DNA from 3 places in the Pseudoalteromonas sp. OFAV1 genome. Region 1 is predicted to be linked to each of the others. Evidence: predicted binding sites of a transcription regulator. Region 1 holds the regulator's gene; each other region holds the start of a gene.
What was found. Region 1 encodes MetJ, which represses methionine synthesis genes. Its sites were predicted from a motif close to TAGACGTCTAGACGTCTA; they were not measured.
Positions count from the first base shown of each region.

Region 2: a site for MetJ is predicted at 3,163-3,180, ahead of metA (homoserine O-acetyltransferase MetA). Genes of this name have one in related genera too.
Region 3: a site for MetJ is predicted at 3,506-3,523, ahead of L1267_RS14755 (methylenetetrahydrofolate reductase). Genes of this name have one in related genera too.

Region 1 is NZ_JAKGBG010000005.1:20,806-26,435, forward strand. It holds gene rpmE (50S ribosomal protein L31) at 1-207, shown strand, start outside; gene L1267_RS04280 (malic enzyme-like NAD(P)-binding protein) at 907-2,148, shown strand; gene metJ (met regulon transcriptional regulator MetJ) at 2,236-2,556, opposite strand; gene metB (cystathionine gamma-synthase) at 2,823-4,082, shown strand; gene metL (bifunctional aspartate kinase/homoserine dehydrogenase II) at 4,087-5,630, shown strand, end outside.
Region 2 is NZ_JAKGBG010000010.1:6,675-12,304, forward strand. It holds gene L1267_RS07725 (histone deacetylase family protein) at 1-768, opposite strand, end outside; gene L1267_RS07730 (PilZ domain-containing protein) at 822-1,187, opposite strand; gene ettA (energy-dependent translational throttle protein EttA) at 1,325-2,998, opposite strand; gene metA (homoserine O-acetyltransferase MetA) at 3,245-4,192, shown strand; gene L1267_RS07745 (homocysteine S-methyltransferase family protein) at 4,182-5,249, shown strand; gene metH (methionine synthase) at 5,259-5,630, shown strand, end outside.
Region 3 is NZ_JAKGBG010000027.1:14,783-20,412, forward strand. It holds gene L1267_RS14740 (DUF3581 domain-containing protein) at 1-160, shown strand, start outside; gene L1267_RS14745 (DEAD/DEAH box helicase) at 255-1,490, shown strand; gene L1267_RS14750 (sensor domain-containing diguanylate cyclase) at 1,539-2,507, shown strand; gene L1267_RS14755 (methylenetetrahydrofolate reductase) at 2,504-3,460, opposite strand; gene L1267_RS14760 (M16 family metallopeptidase) at 3,708-5,630, shown strand, end outside.

The DNA.
Region 1 (5,630 bases):
GGTATTCACCCTAAGTACGAAGCTATCACTGCAACTTGTTCATGTGGTAACAAATTCGAAACTAGCTCAACTCTTTGTAAAGACATCCACTTAGACGTATGTTCTGAGTGTCACCCGTTTTACACTGGTAAGCAAAAGATTTTAGACACTGGCGGCCGTGTTGATCGTTTCAACAAGCGCTTCGGTGCACTTAGCAGCAAGAAGTAATTTCTGCTGTTTAGTTAAAAGAAGCACCTTAGGGTGCTTTTTTTATGGCTAAAATTCACAAAATTCGTTATTAACGCTGACACTTACTTATCATCTTCACTCATTTCCTTTGCATAACTATTTCTGGCTGTTATGCCCATTATGTCGTTAATTGTAGAGACAAAGTGCCACCCCTTGGCTATATTCTTTTTTGTATAAATGAGTATACCAATCCGCAATAATACTTAATCATTTTGAGGGATTAAACCTGTCGCTACCTGCGTTAAAAATTTCTGATTTAGAACACAACTAAATAACGAAATTTTTGCCTTGCTATCAACAAGGTTTCATTGCCTCAAAATAGACTACTTAATTAAGCGTATTGGTATCTAAAAGTTATTAAAAATAATAAATTTAAATAATTTCGTGAGTAAATGCTGTGAACTTCGTTGAAATGGCTGTTTTAGGCTAATTTCGGCTATTTGCAGTGTTCGTGCATATAAAATACAAAATCACGCGCTTAAAAGGCCATAAATAGGTTGATTTTTATGTTTGATTAATCGCAACTATGCACAGAAATTGTTGGGAAATCCTTTAAAATTAAGCGATATAGCTTATAACAGGATAGACCTGATAATACTTGGAATTTTTATACATTACAGGTATCGTACAGATGCAAGCTCTCTCACTTTTTAACTTTTTGCAGGATACTATCGCGTTATGTCAGATTTTCGTGAAAAAGCATTACATTACCACGCTCACCCCGTTCCAGGTAAAATTAGTGTTGAACTAACTAAGCCAGCCGAAACGGTTAACGATCTCGCTTTAGCTTATAGCCCAGGTGTGGCTGAACCGGTCCGCGAAATTGCTGCTGATCCAGCAAATGCCTATAAGTACACAGGTAAAGGTAACATGGTTGCGGTTATTTCAAACGGTACCGCAATTCTAGGATTAGGTAACTTGGGCCCGCTTGCATCAAAACCTGTAATGGAAGGTAAAGCGTTACTATTCAAACGTTTTGCTGGCCTTGATTCAATTGATATTGAAGTAAAACATCGCACAACAGAAGACTTCATTAATACGGTTGCTAACATCGCTGATACGTTTGGTGGTATCAATCTAGAAGATATTAAAGCGCCAGAGTGTTTTGAAATCGAAAAAGCGCTTATCGAGCGTTGCGATATTCCAGTTTTCCACGATGACCAACATGGCACTGCTATTGTTACCGCTGCTGGTATGCTTAATGCCCTTGAAGTACAAGGTAAAGACATCGAAGATGCAATTATCGTATGTTTAGGTGCCGGTGCAGCTGCAGTTGCTTGTATGGAGCTATTAATAAAATGTGGCGCACTGCGTGAGCACATCTATATGCTTGACCGTAAAGGTGTGATCCACACTCGTCGTGATGACTTAAATGAGTATAAGCAATTATTTGCTAACAATACTGATAAGCGTACATTACAAGACGTTATTGCTGATGCTGATGTGTTTGTAGGTGTATCTGGTCCTAATCTATTAACTGCCGATGATCTTAAACTGATGGCAGATAAGCCAGTGGTGTTTGCGTGTTCAAACCCAGATCCTGAGATTGCTCCGGAAGTTGCACACAGTGCACGTAACGATTTAATTATGGCAACGGGTCGTTCAGACTTCCCTAACCAAGTGAATAACGTGCTTTGTTTCCCGTTTATTTTCCGTGGTGCGCTAGATGTGCGAGCAACGGCTATTAATGATGAAATGAAAATTGCAGCTGTGCATGCTATTCGAAGCATTGCAAAAGAGCCTGTACCAAGCGAAGTATTAAAAGCGGCTGGCGTTGAGTCACTAGAGTTTGGTGCCGAGTACATCATTCCTAAGCCAATGGACCCGCGTTTATTACCACGTATTGCTCGTGCTGTTGCTGAGGCGGCAGTAGAGTCAGGGGTTGCGCAAATTGAGATGCCAGAAGATTACATGCGTTAAACTTAATTAACGCTAATAAAAAAACTCAGCCTAAGCTGAGTTTTTTTATGCCTGTGGCTATCGGCGGTGATCCGATGGCCGAAATACTTACTCTGAATCAAGAACAGGGATATCTAACCCCATTTCTTGCATAATCTTTTTAACTTCTTCTGGCACCTTTTCAGGGTTGTCTTTACGAAGGTCATCGTCATTTGGTAATGGTTGGCCTGTAAAAGCATGTAGGAAAGCTTCACACAATAACTCACTATTCGTCGCATGACGTAAGTTATTGATCTGACGACGTGTACGCTCATCAGTTAATACTTTTAATACATTAAGTGGGATCGATACGGTAATCTTTTTTACTTGTTCTGATTTTTTACCGTGTTCTGCATATGGGTGAATGTATTCACCGTTCCATTTAGCCATAAGTTATTTCGTTGCCTCGGTTGTCAGTTATTTACGCGAGATACCAATTCAAAATAGAACACTTCGTAAAGGTAATTAGTATTTCTCATCGCGCAAGATGCGGAAATTCTATCTCTTTAAAAAAGATAGTCAAATACTAGTTATTTAGCCATCTAGTAGTGTAAATGTATAAACTTCTATTGTGAGCTATAAATACTTTGACTTCTCATAGTCGATCATCTAACCTTTTAGACGTCTAAACATCCAATTTATGAATAGGTGATGAAATGAGTGAAAAAAATAAAGCGACGATAGCGGTTCGTCACGGCATCGAAGCCGATAAGCATCATGGTGCGGTTGTGCCACCTCTATACTTATCAACCACCTATTCATTTGCTGACTTTGATACTAAACGCCAGTATGACTATGGCCGCAGTGGTAATCCGAATCGCGATATCTTAGCTGAAACTTTAGCTGAGCTTGAAGGGGGTGCAAGAGGCATTATTACTGCAACAGGTATGTCTGCAGTGCATTTAGCAACTCAGCTGTTAAACAGTGACGATACGTTAGTGATCCCACATGACTGTTATGGCGGTAGTTACCGTTTATTCACCTCGCTTGAAAAACGTGGCCTGTTAAAACTAAAAGTTTTGGATTTAACTAAAACTGAAAATCTCCAAGAAATTTTAGCGATTAAACCTAAGTTGATTTGGATTGAAACGCCAAGTAACCCAATCTTGCGTTTAACAGATATTAAAGCAATTACTAGTATTGCTAAGCAGTGTGGTGCTTTGGTTGCGGCTGATAACACCTTCTTATCACCTGCATTACAAAACCCCATTGAGTTTGGTGTTGATATTGTTGTGCACTCAACCACTAAATATATTAATGGTCACTCTGATGTAGTGGGCGGTGCAGTGATTGCTGCAACGCAAGAGCTAGGCGATAAGCTTGCTTGGTGGGCGAATAACATTGGTATTACTGGTGCACCATTTGATAGCTACTTAACACTTCGTGGTTTACGTACTTTAAATGTACGTTTGAAGCAGCACCAAGAAAATGCCTTTGCAATTGCTGAGTATTTAGAAAACTCACCTTATGTAAGCCAAGTTTATTACCCAGGCCTTGCATCACACCCACAGCATGAGCTTGCTAAAGCACAGCAACGCGGTTTTGGTGGTATGGTGAGCTTTGATATTAAAGGCGACATTAACGATGCAGCAGCGTTTTTAACCAGCCTTAAAGATTTTAGCCTTGCTGAGTCACTAGGTGGGGTAGAAAGCTTGATTTGTCACCCTGCAACGATGACACACGCAGGTATGGAGCCTAAAGCCCGTCTTGAAGCTGGTGTCGGTGATACCCTTATTCGTATTTCTGTAGGCATTGAAGACGTAAAAGACCTTATTGCCGATTTAGACCGTGTTTTTAATTTAGTAAAACCAGGTCAAGGCCAGCAAGTTACAAAAGCTGAAGTTAAGCAAACACAGCAAAATACACAACAAAACGCGTCATTTAAGTTAACGCCAGCACATACGGCATTGTGGTAGAAAAATGGTAAATATTGTTCATAAATTTGGTGGCTCAAGCTTAAGCTCGGCAGAACGCTATCATGCGGTGGCTAACATTGTTTTAGCGAATACGGAGCAGGGCGATTGCGTTGTTGTGTCGGCATCGGGTAAAACAACCGATACTTTAGTAAAGCTTTGGCAAAGTTACCATCAGCAAGATAGTCAAGCTGTTAGTGATATTCTACTGCTTATTGATAATAATCAACGTGCGCTTATTGAGCAGTTACTTACAGGCCAAAATAAACAACAGGCGTTGGCACAGTTAAAAGATGAACTTGCTGTATTAAACGAATTAATTAGTCAGCAACAGTTACTTGAAGCACCTTTACTTGCACATGGTGAAGTGTGGTCGGCGCGCTTGTTGGCGGCTTACTTAAATCAGTTGGGTATTGCTGCACAAGATGTTGATGCAAGGCAGCTATTTACTTTAAATGATGGCCAGCTTTTACATCAAAAAAACCAGCAGCAATGCAGTGATACGATTAGCAAATCACATATCAACGTAGTAACGGGCTTCATTGCCGCAGATTGCCAAGGTAATACGGTTACTTTAGGCCGTAATGGCAGTGATTACAGCGCCACATTACTGGCCAGTTATACTTTTGCTAAACAAGTGTCTATTTGGACAGACACACAAGGGGTATTTAGCACTGACCCTCGTAAGGTTAAAAATGCGGTTAAATACGCCAAGGTATGTCGTGAGCAAGCAAACTTATTAGCGCGCTTAGGCAACCCAGTACTGCATGCAAAGACGTTATCGCCGTTAAAAGACTCAGAAATCAAACTCGTAGTTAGAAGTAGTTTTGATTGCGATGCCACGCCAACCGAAGTGGTAAAAGAAGGCTATAGCAAAGCAAAACGTTTTATTACTACCTTAGATAACATCGATTTATTACGCGTTGATAAACTAAGTAGTGGTGAAGTAGGTGAGCTAAGCCAGTTAATTCAACACAGCTTGCATCACTTTGTTAAAGAAGGTGATACTTACTTGTTAGTGCCTGGTCAAAGTACTCATCAGATTGTCAGCCATTTAGCGGGTCGCGCCAATATTGTAGAGTCTAATTTAAGCGGTTGTGCGGTAGTTGCACCGACTGCTGATATCGGCGCTCTTGCAGAGCAAGCAACAGCGCTTTTAAAAGAGCAAAGCATTCATCCTCGTTTTGTACAGCAAGACGATAACTATGTGTTGATCTTAAATGATCAAGCAATTGATAGTGATGTTTTAACTCTTCTACATGACAAGTTGGTAAACAAAGGCCAAGAGCTGGCCATTATAGTTGCTGGCCTTGGTAATGTGGGTGAAGTGTTCTTATCGCAACTTCAAGCTCAGTTTGCTCGTTTATCTGCCCATTATAAAGTAAAGGTGGTTGCTCTTCTTCGCTCTAAGCAAATGCTATTTAGTGCCAGTGGTTTAAATACTGAAACATGGCAGGAGCAGTGGCACAATGAAGCGCAAAGCTACGACAAAGCTGAATTATTAGCGCGTATCAATGAGCTTGATTATGAGCATAAAGTGATAATTGATAT
Region 2 (5,630 bases), on a different contig from region 1:
CGCTATCCCTTGCCAGCTTATATCAAGTTTTCCTAAGCCATCTTGCTGCCACACATCAACACCGGCATCATAAAGCACTAAGTCTGGGTTTAAGGTGTTTAATAAATAACTCAGAGTATCGTCAACAACGCCTAGGTATTCACTATCAGCGACATTCGGTGCTAAACCAATATCTAAATCGCTGGCCGATTTTCGAAACGGAAAGTTCTTTTCACAGTGAATAGAGCAGGTATAAGCATAAGGCTGATGTGCGAGCATTGCTGCGGTGCCATCACCTTGATGAACGTCTAAGTCAAAAATAAGTATATTGGTCACTTCACCACTTTTTATAAGGGTTTCACTGGTGAACGCTAGGTCGTTTACCATGCAATAACCTGAGCCAAAATCAGTATGAGCATGATGAGTGCCACCGGCTAAGTGACAAGCGATGTCATGTTTCAGCGCTAAGCGTGCTGTTTGTAAGGTGCCAAGTGGGGCGGTAAAGGTACGTGCCATTAGCTCTTTTGACCAAGGTAAGCCAATGCGACGCATCGCTTTTTCATCTAAACGATTATGCCAAAGGTCGTGGATGTAGTTTTCACAATGTACTAACTCAAGGGGCTCAGGCGTGCCAAGCATCGGCTGAGTTAGGTTGTCATTTATTAATCCAAGGTTTTGTACATGCTCATATAAATAAGCAAACTTACTCATTACAAAGCGGTGGTTTGGATCGAAGCTAAACGAATAATTAGGATGATAAACCAAAGGTAAATGGGGATTTAACTGCATAGCTCATTGAATAGCTGAATTTGCTACAGCATAGCGAATTTCTGAGCAGATGTTTACTCTGGAGCGTGAATTAAATGCGCTAGTTCTCGATGCAATAGAGCTTCATCACCTAGGTTTAGCTCAATGAGTCGCTTAAGGTGGCTAATACTATCTATATCAATATGTTCGCAGCGAAGCCCAGCATGCTGATGTTCAACATGACACAGTTCAACTTGCATTTTTATCTCAATACTTGATTCGGGTAGGGTGAAAATTAAATCGGCTTTAGAATGTATAGGTATTAAAAATGAATCACTTTTAGTGATAAGTGCACCTTGTAATGATAAATCAAGTAACTGACAGTGATAGTCGTTACCTTCTATATGAAGGACAGCTGGGCAAGAAAATAGCACCCTAGAAAACTCTCTGCGTTCATTCATGTCTCTATTCTCCATACTTTTTAGCCTAAACAGTATAGTTCAATATGAAATGAATGAGAGAAAACAGCTGATAATTACTGATGAAAGTTAATAGTTATAGAAAAGCCCCTTAATAGGGGCTTTTTAATATCAGCTAATTAGCCAATTTTTTTGTATTTAATACGCTTAGGTTGTGCTGCTTCGGCGCCTAAGGTTTTCTTCAACCACTCTTCGTATTCTGTGTAGTTACCATCGAAGAAGTTAATTTGGCCTTCGTCACGGTAATCAAGAATATGTGTAGCAATACGGTCAAGGAACCAACGGTCATGCGAGATACACATTACACAGCCAGGGAACTCTAAAATAGCGTTCTCAAGTGCACGTAGTGTTTCAACGTCTAGGTCATTGGTTGGCTCATCCAGAAGTAATACGTTACCACCAGCTTTTAACAGCTTAGCTAGGTGTAAACGGTTGCGCTCACCACCTGATAGATCTTTAACGAATTTTTGTTGGTCGTTACCTTTGAAGTTAAAGCGGCCAACATAGGCACGGCTTGGGAATTCAAAGTTACCAATTTTCAAAACGTCTTGGCCGTTTGAGATTTCTTGGAAAACAGTGTTGCTCTCGTCCATGTTGCCACGGAACTGATCAACAGTTGCAAGCTCTACTGTTTCACCAACAATGATCTCACCGCTATCAGGCTTTTCTTCACCGCTTAGCATTTTGAATAGCGTTGATTTACCTGCACCATTGGCACCGATAATACCTACGATAGCGCCTTTAGGCATTGCAAAGTTTAAGTCATCAATTAATACGCGGTCGCCAAAGCTCTTCTTCAGGCCTTTCACTTCGATAACTTGGTCACCTAAGCGTGGACCCGGTGGAATGAATAGCTCATTCGTTTCGTTACGCTTTTGGTAATCATTTTGTTGAAGCTCTGAGAACTGTGCCATACGTGCTTTAGACTTAGCTTGACGGCCTTTCGGGTTTGAACGAACCCATTCAAGTTCTTGTGCGATTGATTTTTGACGTGCTTTTTCAGATTTCTGTTCTTGTTGTAAACGTAAATCTTTTTGCTCAAGCCACGATGAATAGTTACCTTCCCAAGGAATACCTTCACCACGGTCAAGCTCTAAAATCCAACCTGCTACGTTATCTAAGAAGTAACGGTCGTGGGTTACAGCAACCACAGTACCTTCGTAGTCGTGTAAGAAGCGTTCTAACCAAGCAACTGACTCAGCGTCTAAGTGGTTAGTCGGTTCGTCAAGAATAAGCATATCTGGTTTTTCAAGTAGTAAACGGCAGATCGCAACTCGGCGACGCTCACCACCCGAAAGGTGTTCAATTTTTGCATCCCAAGGTGGTAGGCGTAATGCATCAGCTGCACGCTCTAACACGTTATCAATATTGTGACCATCGTGTGCTTGGATGATAGCTTCAAGCTCACCTTGCTCTTTAGCAAGCGCATCGAAGTCTGCACCGTCCATTGCATACTCGTTGTATACTTCATCTAGGCGATTTAATGCATTTTTAACTTCGCTTACCGCTTCTTCTACTGTTTCGCGAACTGTTTTGTTCTCGTCTAGCTGCGGTTCTTGCGGTAAGTAACCGATTTTAGTGCCTGGTTGAGGGCGAGCTTCACCTTCAAAGTCTTGGTCAACACCGGCCATAATGCGCAGTAACGTCGATTTACCTGCACCGTTTAGACCTAGCACACCAATTTTTGCGCCTGGGAAAAAGTGTAAAGAAATATCTTTTAAGATAGTGCGCTTAGGTGGCACAACCTTAGATACTCGACTCATCGAGAATATAAACTTGTCTGGTAACACCATGAAAGAAGCCTTCAATTTATAATAAAAATTAACAGCAAGTATTGTATACCCAAACTACCTCAAAATACAGAATTCAGCGTTTATGATAGGCTTAATATCAAGGTGTTATTTACTCAAAGAGTCATACATTTTAATTAATGACCACTCAGAAATATCACTTCATTTGGACATCTAAACATCTAGAGGTTGAAATTTCTAACTATCCGTTCATAATTAGCACTCTAATATGTATGCTCGGAGCCCGCTATGCCCATTACAGTAAAAGATGAATTGCCAGCTATTGCAAAGTTACGTCAGGAAAACGTGTTTGTAATGCCAAAAAGCCGTGCGAAAACGCAAGAGATTCGCCCAATGCGTTTGGCCATCTTAAACTTAATGCCAAACAAAGTAGAAACCGAGGTGCAGTTTATTCGCTTACTAGCTAACTCACCGCTACAAGTTAATGTTGAGCTGTTGCGCTTAGATACCCACCGCAGCAGTAGTAACTCTGAGCAGCACTTAGATACGTTTTATCGTTATTTTTCTGAGGTAAAAGACAATAACTACGATGCCATGATCATCACGGGTGCGCCGCTTGCACATTTAGAGTATGACGATGTTGTCTATTGGGATGAACTTAAAGTGATTTTAGACTGGGCTGAGCAGCATGTTACCTCTACGCTGTTTTCGTGTTGGGCGGCCCATGCGGGGCTTTATCACCACTATGGTCTTAAGCGTGAACTTAAACCAAATAAGTTAAGTGGTGTATTTACCCACAAAAGCTATTTTGACCACGCAGCACTCACCCGTGGCTTTGATGATACCTTTTTAGTGCCACACTCTCGCTATGGTCATATTGATATTGATAAGATCACTGCCTGTGATGATTTGGTGGTGTTAGCTGGTTCTGAGCGAGTTGGTGCCTATTTAATTAAGAATAAGTCTGGCAGCCAAGTGTATATTACAGGTCATCCAGAGTACGATGCGCATACCTTAAAAGAAGAGTACCTGCGTGATAGCGAGAAGTCTGCAGACGCACCTAAACCAGAAAATTATTTCCCAGATGATAACCCTGATAACGAACCATCGAAAACATGGCAAAGTCATGCCTTTTTATTGTTTTCGAATTGGTTAAACTATTATGTGTACCAAACTACACCGTATGATATTAACTTAGTTAGCCAAGACGTAAGGACTAACAACTATGCCGAGTAATGCAGTGAATAAACGCGAACAATTGACCGAGGCGCTGAAACAGCGAATTTTAATCCTCGATGGCGCGATGGGCACCATGATCCAAGAACATAAATTAGAAGAGCAAGACTATCGCGGTGAGCGCTTTAAAGACTGGCATGTACTTATTAAAGGCAATAATGACTTATTAAGTCTGACTCAGCCAAAGATCATTGCTGATATTCACCGTGCTTACTTAGAAGCCGGTGCCGATATCATCGAAACCAATACCTTTAATGCCACGACTATTTCGATGGAAGATTACGATATGGCGAGTCTTAGTCGCGAAATCAACCTCGAGTCAGCGAAACTTGCGCGCGGCGTGTGTGATGAGTTTGAAGCAAAAGATCCAAGTAAACCGCGTTATGTAGCGGGTGTGCTTGGGCCAACGTCAAAAACCTGCTCTATTTCACCAGATGTAAATGACCCAGGTTATCGCAATATCAATTTTGATAAGCTGGTGGCTGCGTATGTTGAGTCGACACTGGCACTGATGGAAGGTGGCGCAGACCTTATTTTGATTGAAACCATCTTTGATACGCTTAATGCAAAAGCCGCTTCGTTTGCCGTAGAAGAAGCTTTCGAGCAAGCTGGTCGTAGTTTGCCTGTGATGATCTCAGGCACCATTACCGATGCCTCTGGTCGTACTTTATCAGGACAAACCACCGAAGCATTTTATAACTCTATTCGCCATATTAAACCGCTCTCAATTGGCCTCAACTGCGCCCTTGGCCCAGACTTACTGCGCCAGTATGTTGAAGAGTTATCGCGTGTTTGTGAAACCTTTACCTCGGTGCATCCAAATGCAGGTTTACCGAACGAATTTGGTGAATATGATTTAGAAGCCCCTGAAATGGCTAAAGAAATTATCGATTGGGGCAAATCTGGCTTTATTAACATTGTAGGTGGTTGTTGTGGCACCACACCGGCTCATATTAAGGCGTTTGCGAAAGGCCTGAGTGGTGTTAAGCCTCGCCAACTGCCTAAGCTTGAAGTGCGTATGCGCTTATCGGGCCTTGAAGCGTGCAACTTAAACTAGGAAACCGACATGACTGACCAAATTGCTGTATTTACTAACGTCGGTGAGCGTACCAATGTAACTGGCTCGGCTAAGTTTAAGCGCTTGATCATGGAAGAAGATTACGAGACCGCTCTCGATGTTGCCCGTGAACAAGTAGAAAATGGCGCGCAAGTGATTGATATCAATATGGATGAAGCCATGTTGGACTCAAAAGCGGCGATGGTAAAGTTTTTAAACTTAATTGCCTCAGAGCCTGATATCTCAAAAGTACCTATCATGGTCGACTCATCGAAATGGGATGTGATTGAAGCTGGCTTAAAGTGTATTCAAGGCAAAGCCATTGTTAACTCAATTTCACTAAAAGAAGGTGAAGAGCCATTCATCCGCCAAGCTAAACTA
Region 3 (5,630 bases), on a different contig from region 1:
CAAAATTACGCTTCGCTTCAACTTGTTAGAAAATGGCGAGAAAGTAGGTTCAGGTGAAAAGCACATGCTTGTTTCTGGCATTCGTGACTATTGCCAAGCAACCGTTGATGATTTAATTAGTTTTTACAATCAGCGCAAAGAATCATTAAAACCAGTGTGATTTTTTCGGTTGATAGAAAAGGCGCTAATTGCGCCTTTTTTGTTTATTGTGTTAAGCGTACAATAGCGCTTTTATAGTAAACGTACCTCATATCATGTCAGCAGCGACCTTTTCAGAGTTAAATCTTGCACCAGCGCTTTTAGAAGCATTGCAAGCCGAAAATTATCACACCCCAACGGCTATTCAAGCGCAAACTATTCCTCTTATTTTGGCTGGTGCTGATGTAATGGGCAGCGCACAAACGGGTACTGGTAAAACAGCAGCATTTGTTTTGCCTTTATTAGATAAGCTATTGTCCTTAGAAGCGCTACCAAGTGCCGTCAAAGTGCTTATTCTTACGCCAACCCGCGAACTTGCCCAGCAAGTTTTTGCAAGCGTAGAGCGCTACGCTGCGCACACTGATATCAAAGCCGCGCTTGCTTATGGCGGAGCTAGTATTGGTCCGCAAATTAAAGCCATTAAAGGGGCGCAGGTTGTAGTTGCAACGCCGGGACGCTTACTTGATCACCTGATCAAAGGCAGTATTAAACTCTCAAATATTAGCACCTTGGTATTTGATGAAGCTGATCGCATGCTTGATATGGGTTTTATTGATGAGATTAAACGCATCTTGCGTCATGTGCCAAAAGAGCGCCAAACCTTACTTTTTTCAGCCACATTTGATGACAGTGTTTTTAAACTCAGTAAGCAGTTATTGAATGATCCTAAATTAGTTGAAGTGAATAAGCGTAACTCAGCCGCGGTTGAAATTGAGCAGCTAGTTTATGCAGTTGATGAAGATCGTAAGCGAGAGTTAGTTTCTCATATGATTGGCATGAAAAATTGGCAGCAAGTACTGATCTTCACTCGCACTAAACAAACAGCTGATTTGCTCGCTAAAGAAATGTGTAAAGATGGCTTAAAAACAGAGTCTATCCATGGCGATAAAAGCCAAGGAGCGCGTGATAAAGCACTACAAAACTTTAAATCAGGTGCAACAAGGGTGCTGGTAGCAACGGATGTTGCGGCGCGTGGTCTTGATATTGCTTCACTAAAATATGTGATTAACTATGAGCTGCCTTATGTGGCTGAGGATTACGTACATCGCATTGGTCGCACAGGGCGTGCGGGCGAAAAAGGCGTTGCGATGTCATTAGTTAGCATAGATGAGCAGTGGTTACTGGACGAAATAGATATATTGCTCGACACAAGGCTCACGCCGCAGTGGTTACCAGGTTATGAGCCGGACTTAACAAAAGAGCCAAAACAGGTTCGTAAAAATACAAATAAAGCACGACGTTCCCGCGATAAAAAACGTATTTTAGGGCAAAAAAGTAGGAGACGTTCCTAAATTTGGCGTATATTTATACTATCCTCTGGCTAAAGATGAGAGTTTAGTATGTTAGAAGAGAATAAATGGACGTTTCGCCGCGCTGATAAGCAATTCTCCTTAGCAAAGTGGCAGAAAACAATAGATCTCATGACTGAGCTGTTTTCTGCACCCGCGGGCTTTATAGTCCACAAAACTGATAATGTTTATCGCATTATCGTCTCCAGTGAGCAGCAAGAAAACCCCTATGAGGCGGGGGCCGAGTTAAGTGCTGACGATAATATTTTCTGTAAAAAAGTACTGCGTGATATGGCACCGCTCTATGTTGATCATGCCAGTCAAGATAGTCAATGGGATGACAGCCCGCTGGTAAAAGATGGCTTTGAGTCTTATCTTGGAGTGCCTATTAGCTGGCCAAGTGGTGACCCGTTTGGTACTTTTTGCGTAATGGATTTTAAACAAACCCATTATCAACAGAGCTTTTTAGAATTGATAGAACAGCTTCGCGATATGGTCGAAGATGACCTTGCGCTTTTAGACAACTTCACACAGATGCGTGAAATTGCCATGCTCGATTCACTGACCAATATTTATAACCGCCGTGCAATAGACCTGCTTTGCCAACATAAATTAAATATATCGAAACGTCTTGGTTTTGATATTAGTTGTTTATTTATCGATATAAATAGCTTTAAACCACTCAATGATACGTATGACCATGAAGTGGGCGATCTCGCACTGATTTGTTTAGCCGACACCATGAAAGAATGCCTACGTGAAACCGATATTATCGGCCGCCTAGGGGGCGATGAGTTTATTGCCTTATTGCAAGTTCAGCCCGGTGATTGCATAGACAGTATCGCTGATAAGCTTAATACCGCTTTTCAGATAAATTTAGAAAAGCGGGGCATTCCTGTCACGAGTTTAAGTATTGGCTCAGGGGTAATAGCTCAGCCAAAAGAAAATTTTGCTGAGCTATTAAAGCGGGCAGATGAAGATATGTATGAGAAAAAGCAAGCCTCGAAGGCGGCACGCTAAGCTATTTGCTTCTCAGCTAGGTTTAATTCCATGATTGCTTTTAGTAAACGGTAAAGATTGATTGATGCATCAATTTCTTCTTTACGGTTAGTTAAGCTCTCAATATTTAAACCTAGCGGTACATCTAAATGTGCGCAGCTTTGTAAAATTAAGTCGAGATTTTCACGGCAGATACGCACTGATTCGCTTAAAGTATTTGCAGCATCGAGCATACGGTACTTAGTTGCCTCAGGTACAGAAATACCCAACCATTCCATAAACTCTAAAGTTTTTTCACCACCACAAGGGGTAAACGTTAAAATAATGCGTTTTGGTGTTGTGCCTTGTGCTTTACAGCTGCGAGCATAACTGGTGATCAAGTCTATTGTCGCTTGGGCATTATAGACGGCTTGCGAAATAAAAAATTGACAGCCTTGCTGTGTTTTTTTAAGTAGTCTTTCATGTTCATTTCGCTTGCTCGCATGGCGCTCAGCAATCGTAACACCACCTAAAAATACATCACTATTTTGCTCTGCTAAGGTTTTGTATGCATCAGGTAGGCTTAATTTGATATCACCATCAGATGATGGACTACCGACTAGCACTAAGTTTTTTAACTCAAACTCATTACGAGTTTCGTTTAGCCATTCGGTAAATTCAGCTTCGCCACGCTGGGCAACACTTTTATAGGTGATAACATCTTGCTGAGATAAGTTACGTAATAACTTAGAATACTCACGCGGGTCGACAGTCTCTTTGAATGGGAAAGGGCGCGGAATCGCTGTACGGCTGCTTTCATCTTGAATGTCATAAATGATTACACCATCGTATTCAATTTCGTGTAAACGACCAAGAAGCTTTTGCGCAATAGTTTCTAATGTGGCTTTATCTGTGCCTGATTTTGGCGGTGTAGTACCAATTAGGTAGACGCCTTGATTGGTGTCTTCAATTTTCTCTTGTAGTGACAAAGCCATAATCCTCATTCCAGCTCGTGCTCATGTCTATGACAAACAATATAGCAGCCATTTAGACGTCTAGATAGATTTTTTTCATGAAAGTTTTTCAATGACTATGAATTTTACTCATATTGAAAGCCGAGCGTTTCGCTAAATTGACACACCTGTTTACATAAATTATTGCACTGGCTCTCATATTTTCTGGCACTTTGATGCATAATCAATCAGCAATGATCATGAAAAAAATAACTAACAAGGGAACATTATGAAATTTAGATTACTAGCAACCAGTGTTGCTGTAACGCTAGCACTAAGTGGCTGCGCGAGTAATTCACAGTCAACTATGGTTAAAGAAGTCGAAATTGAGCAGCTAGCAAGCCAAGACGATAGTCGTGTATTCAGCCAAGACTACCTTTTAGAAGAGCTTGATAATGGCCTTCGCGTGATGGTGGTAAAAACCGATTACCCAGATGTAGTTTCACTGCAAATTCCGGTATCGGTAGGTTCACGTAACGAAGTTGAAGCAGGTAAAACCGGTTTTGCACACTTCTTTGAGCATATGATGTTTAAAGGCTCTGAAAAATTCCCGCAAGATGTGTATTCAGATATTTTAAAGAATTCAGGTGTTGATAATCGCGCGTACACGACCAACGATTACACTAACTATCACTTAAACTTTTCAAAAGAGCACTTAGACAAAGTACTCGAAATCGAAGCCGATATTTTCCAAAACCTCACATACAGTGAAGAACAGTTCCGCACTGAAGCGCTTACTGTTAAAGGTGAGTATCTAAAGAATAATGCCAGCCCAATTCGCAAGTTACTTTCTGCTGTTCGTAACGAAGCATTCGAAAAGCACACGTATAAGCATACCACGATGGGCTTTTTTGAAGACATTGAAGCTATGCCTGATCAAATGGCATATGGTAAAGAGTTTTTCGCTAAATTTTATAAACCAGAGTATGTATCTTTAGTCATTGTTGGTGATGTTGATCCACAAGAAACCATGGCAATGGTGAAAAAGCATTGGGGTAACTGGAAAAAGGGCGATTACCAAGCAGAAATTCCTGTTGAGCCAAAACAACAAGCTGCAAAATATGTACATGAAAAAAATGATGGTTTACCAGGTCACTGGTTGCTTGTGTCTTACAAAGGCACGGCATGGGATCCAACCCAAAAAGACCGTGCAGCCCTTGATTTAATCTCGCAGCTTTATTTCTCTAACAACTCGGCACTTTATCAAGAGCTAGTTGTTGATAAACAAATTGCTAGCCAAATGTTTACCTATAACCCAGATACTAAAGATCCGGGTTTATTACATGTGTTTGTAAAAGTCGAAAACGAAGCGGACCTTGCTAAAGCCCGTGATGCGATTAACCGTACTTATGCACAAGCACGTACTGAGTTAGTTGATGCACAAAAGTTAGCGGATTTAAAATCAAACCTTAAATACAGCTTTATTAATGGTCTTGATTCATCGCAGTCAATTGCGTCAACGCTTGCAAGCTACATGCATTTTGAGCGCGACCCTGAGGTTATTAACCAACTGTACGCAACTGCTGATAGCATCACTCCTGAAGATATCAAAGCGGTAGCAAACAAGTATTTTGTTGATTCAAGCCGCACTACTGTGACAATGTCGGCGCTTGATAAAGTGGCTGGTTTTGAACAAGAGGTTGATTTAAACGCGCTGGTTGCAAGTATTGAACAAGCCCCAACAGAACGTCACTTTAAAGTACTTGATAAAACAAATAGCTCACCTTTAGTTGATGTTAACTGGTTATTTAATACCGGTGCAGCGGCTGATCCACAAGGTAAAAAAGGTTTAGCTGCACTCACTGCTGCGATGATAGCGCAAGGTGGCTCAGAAACTATGAGCTATAAAGATATTCAAAAAGCCTTATACCCATTGGCGGGAAGCTTTGGCTATCAAATCGATAAAGAAATGATTTCAATACGTGGCCGTGTGCACAAAGACAATGCAGCGAAGTGGTATGCACTTGTTAGCGACCAGTTGTTAAACCCTGGCTTTAGAGAAGATGATTTCAAGCGTCTGAAAAAAGAGCTTATCGATAGCATTAAAGCAGGCCTTAAAGCATCAAATGACGAAGAGTTAGGTAAAGAAGTGCTTTATCATCAGCTTTATAAAGGTCACCCATACGAAAGCTATAACTATGGTGATTTATCA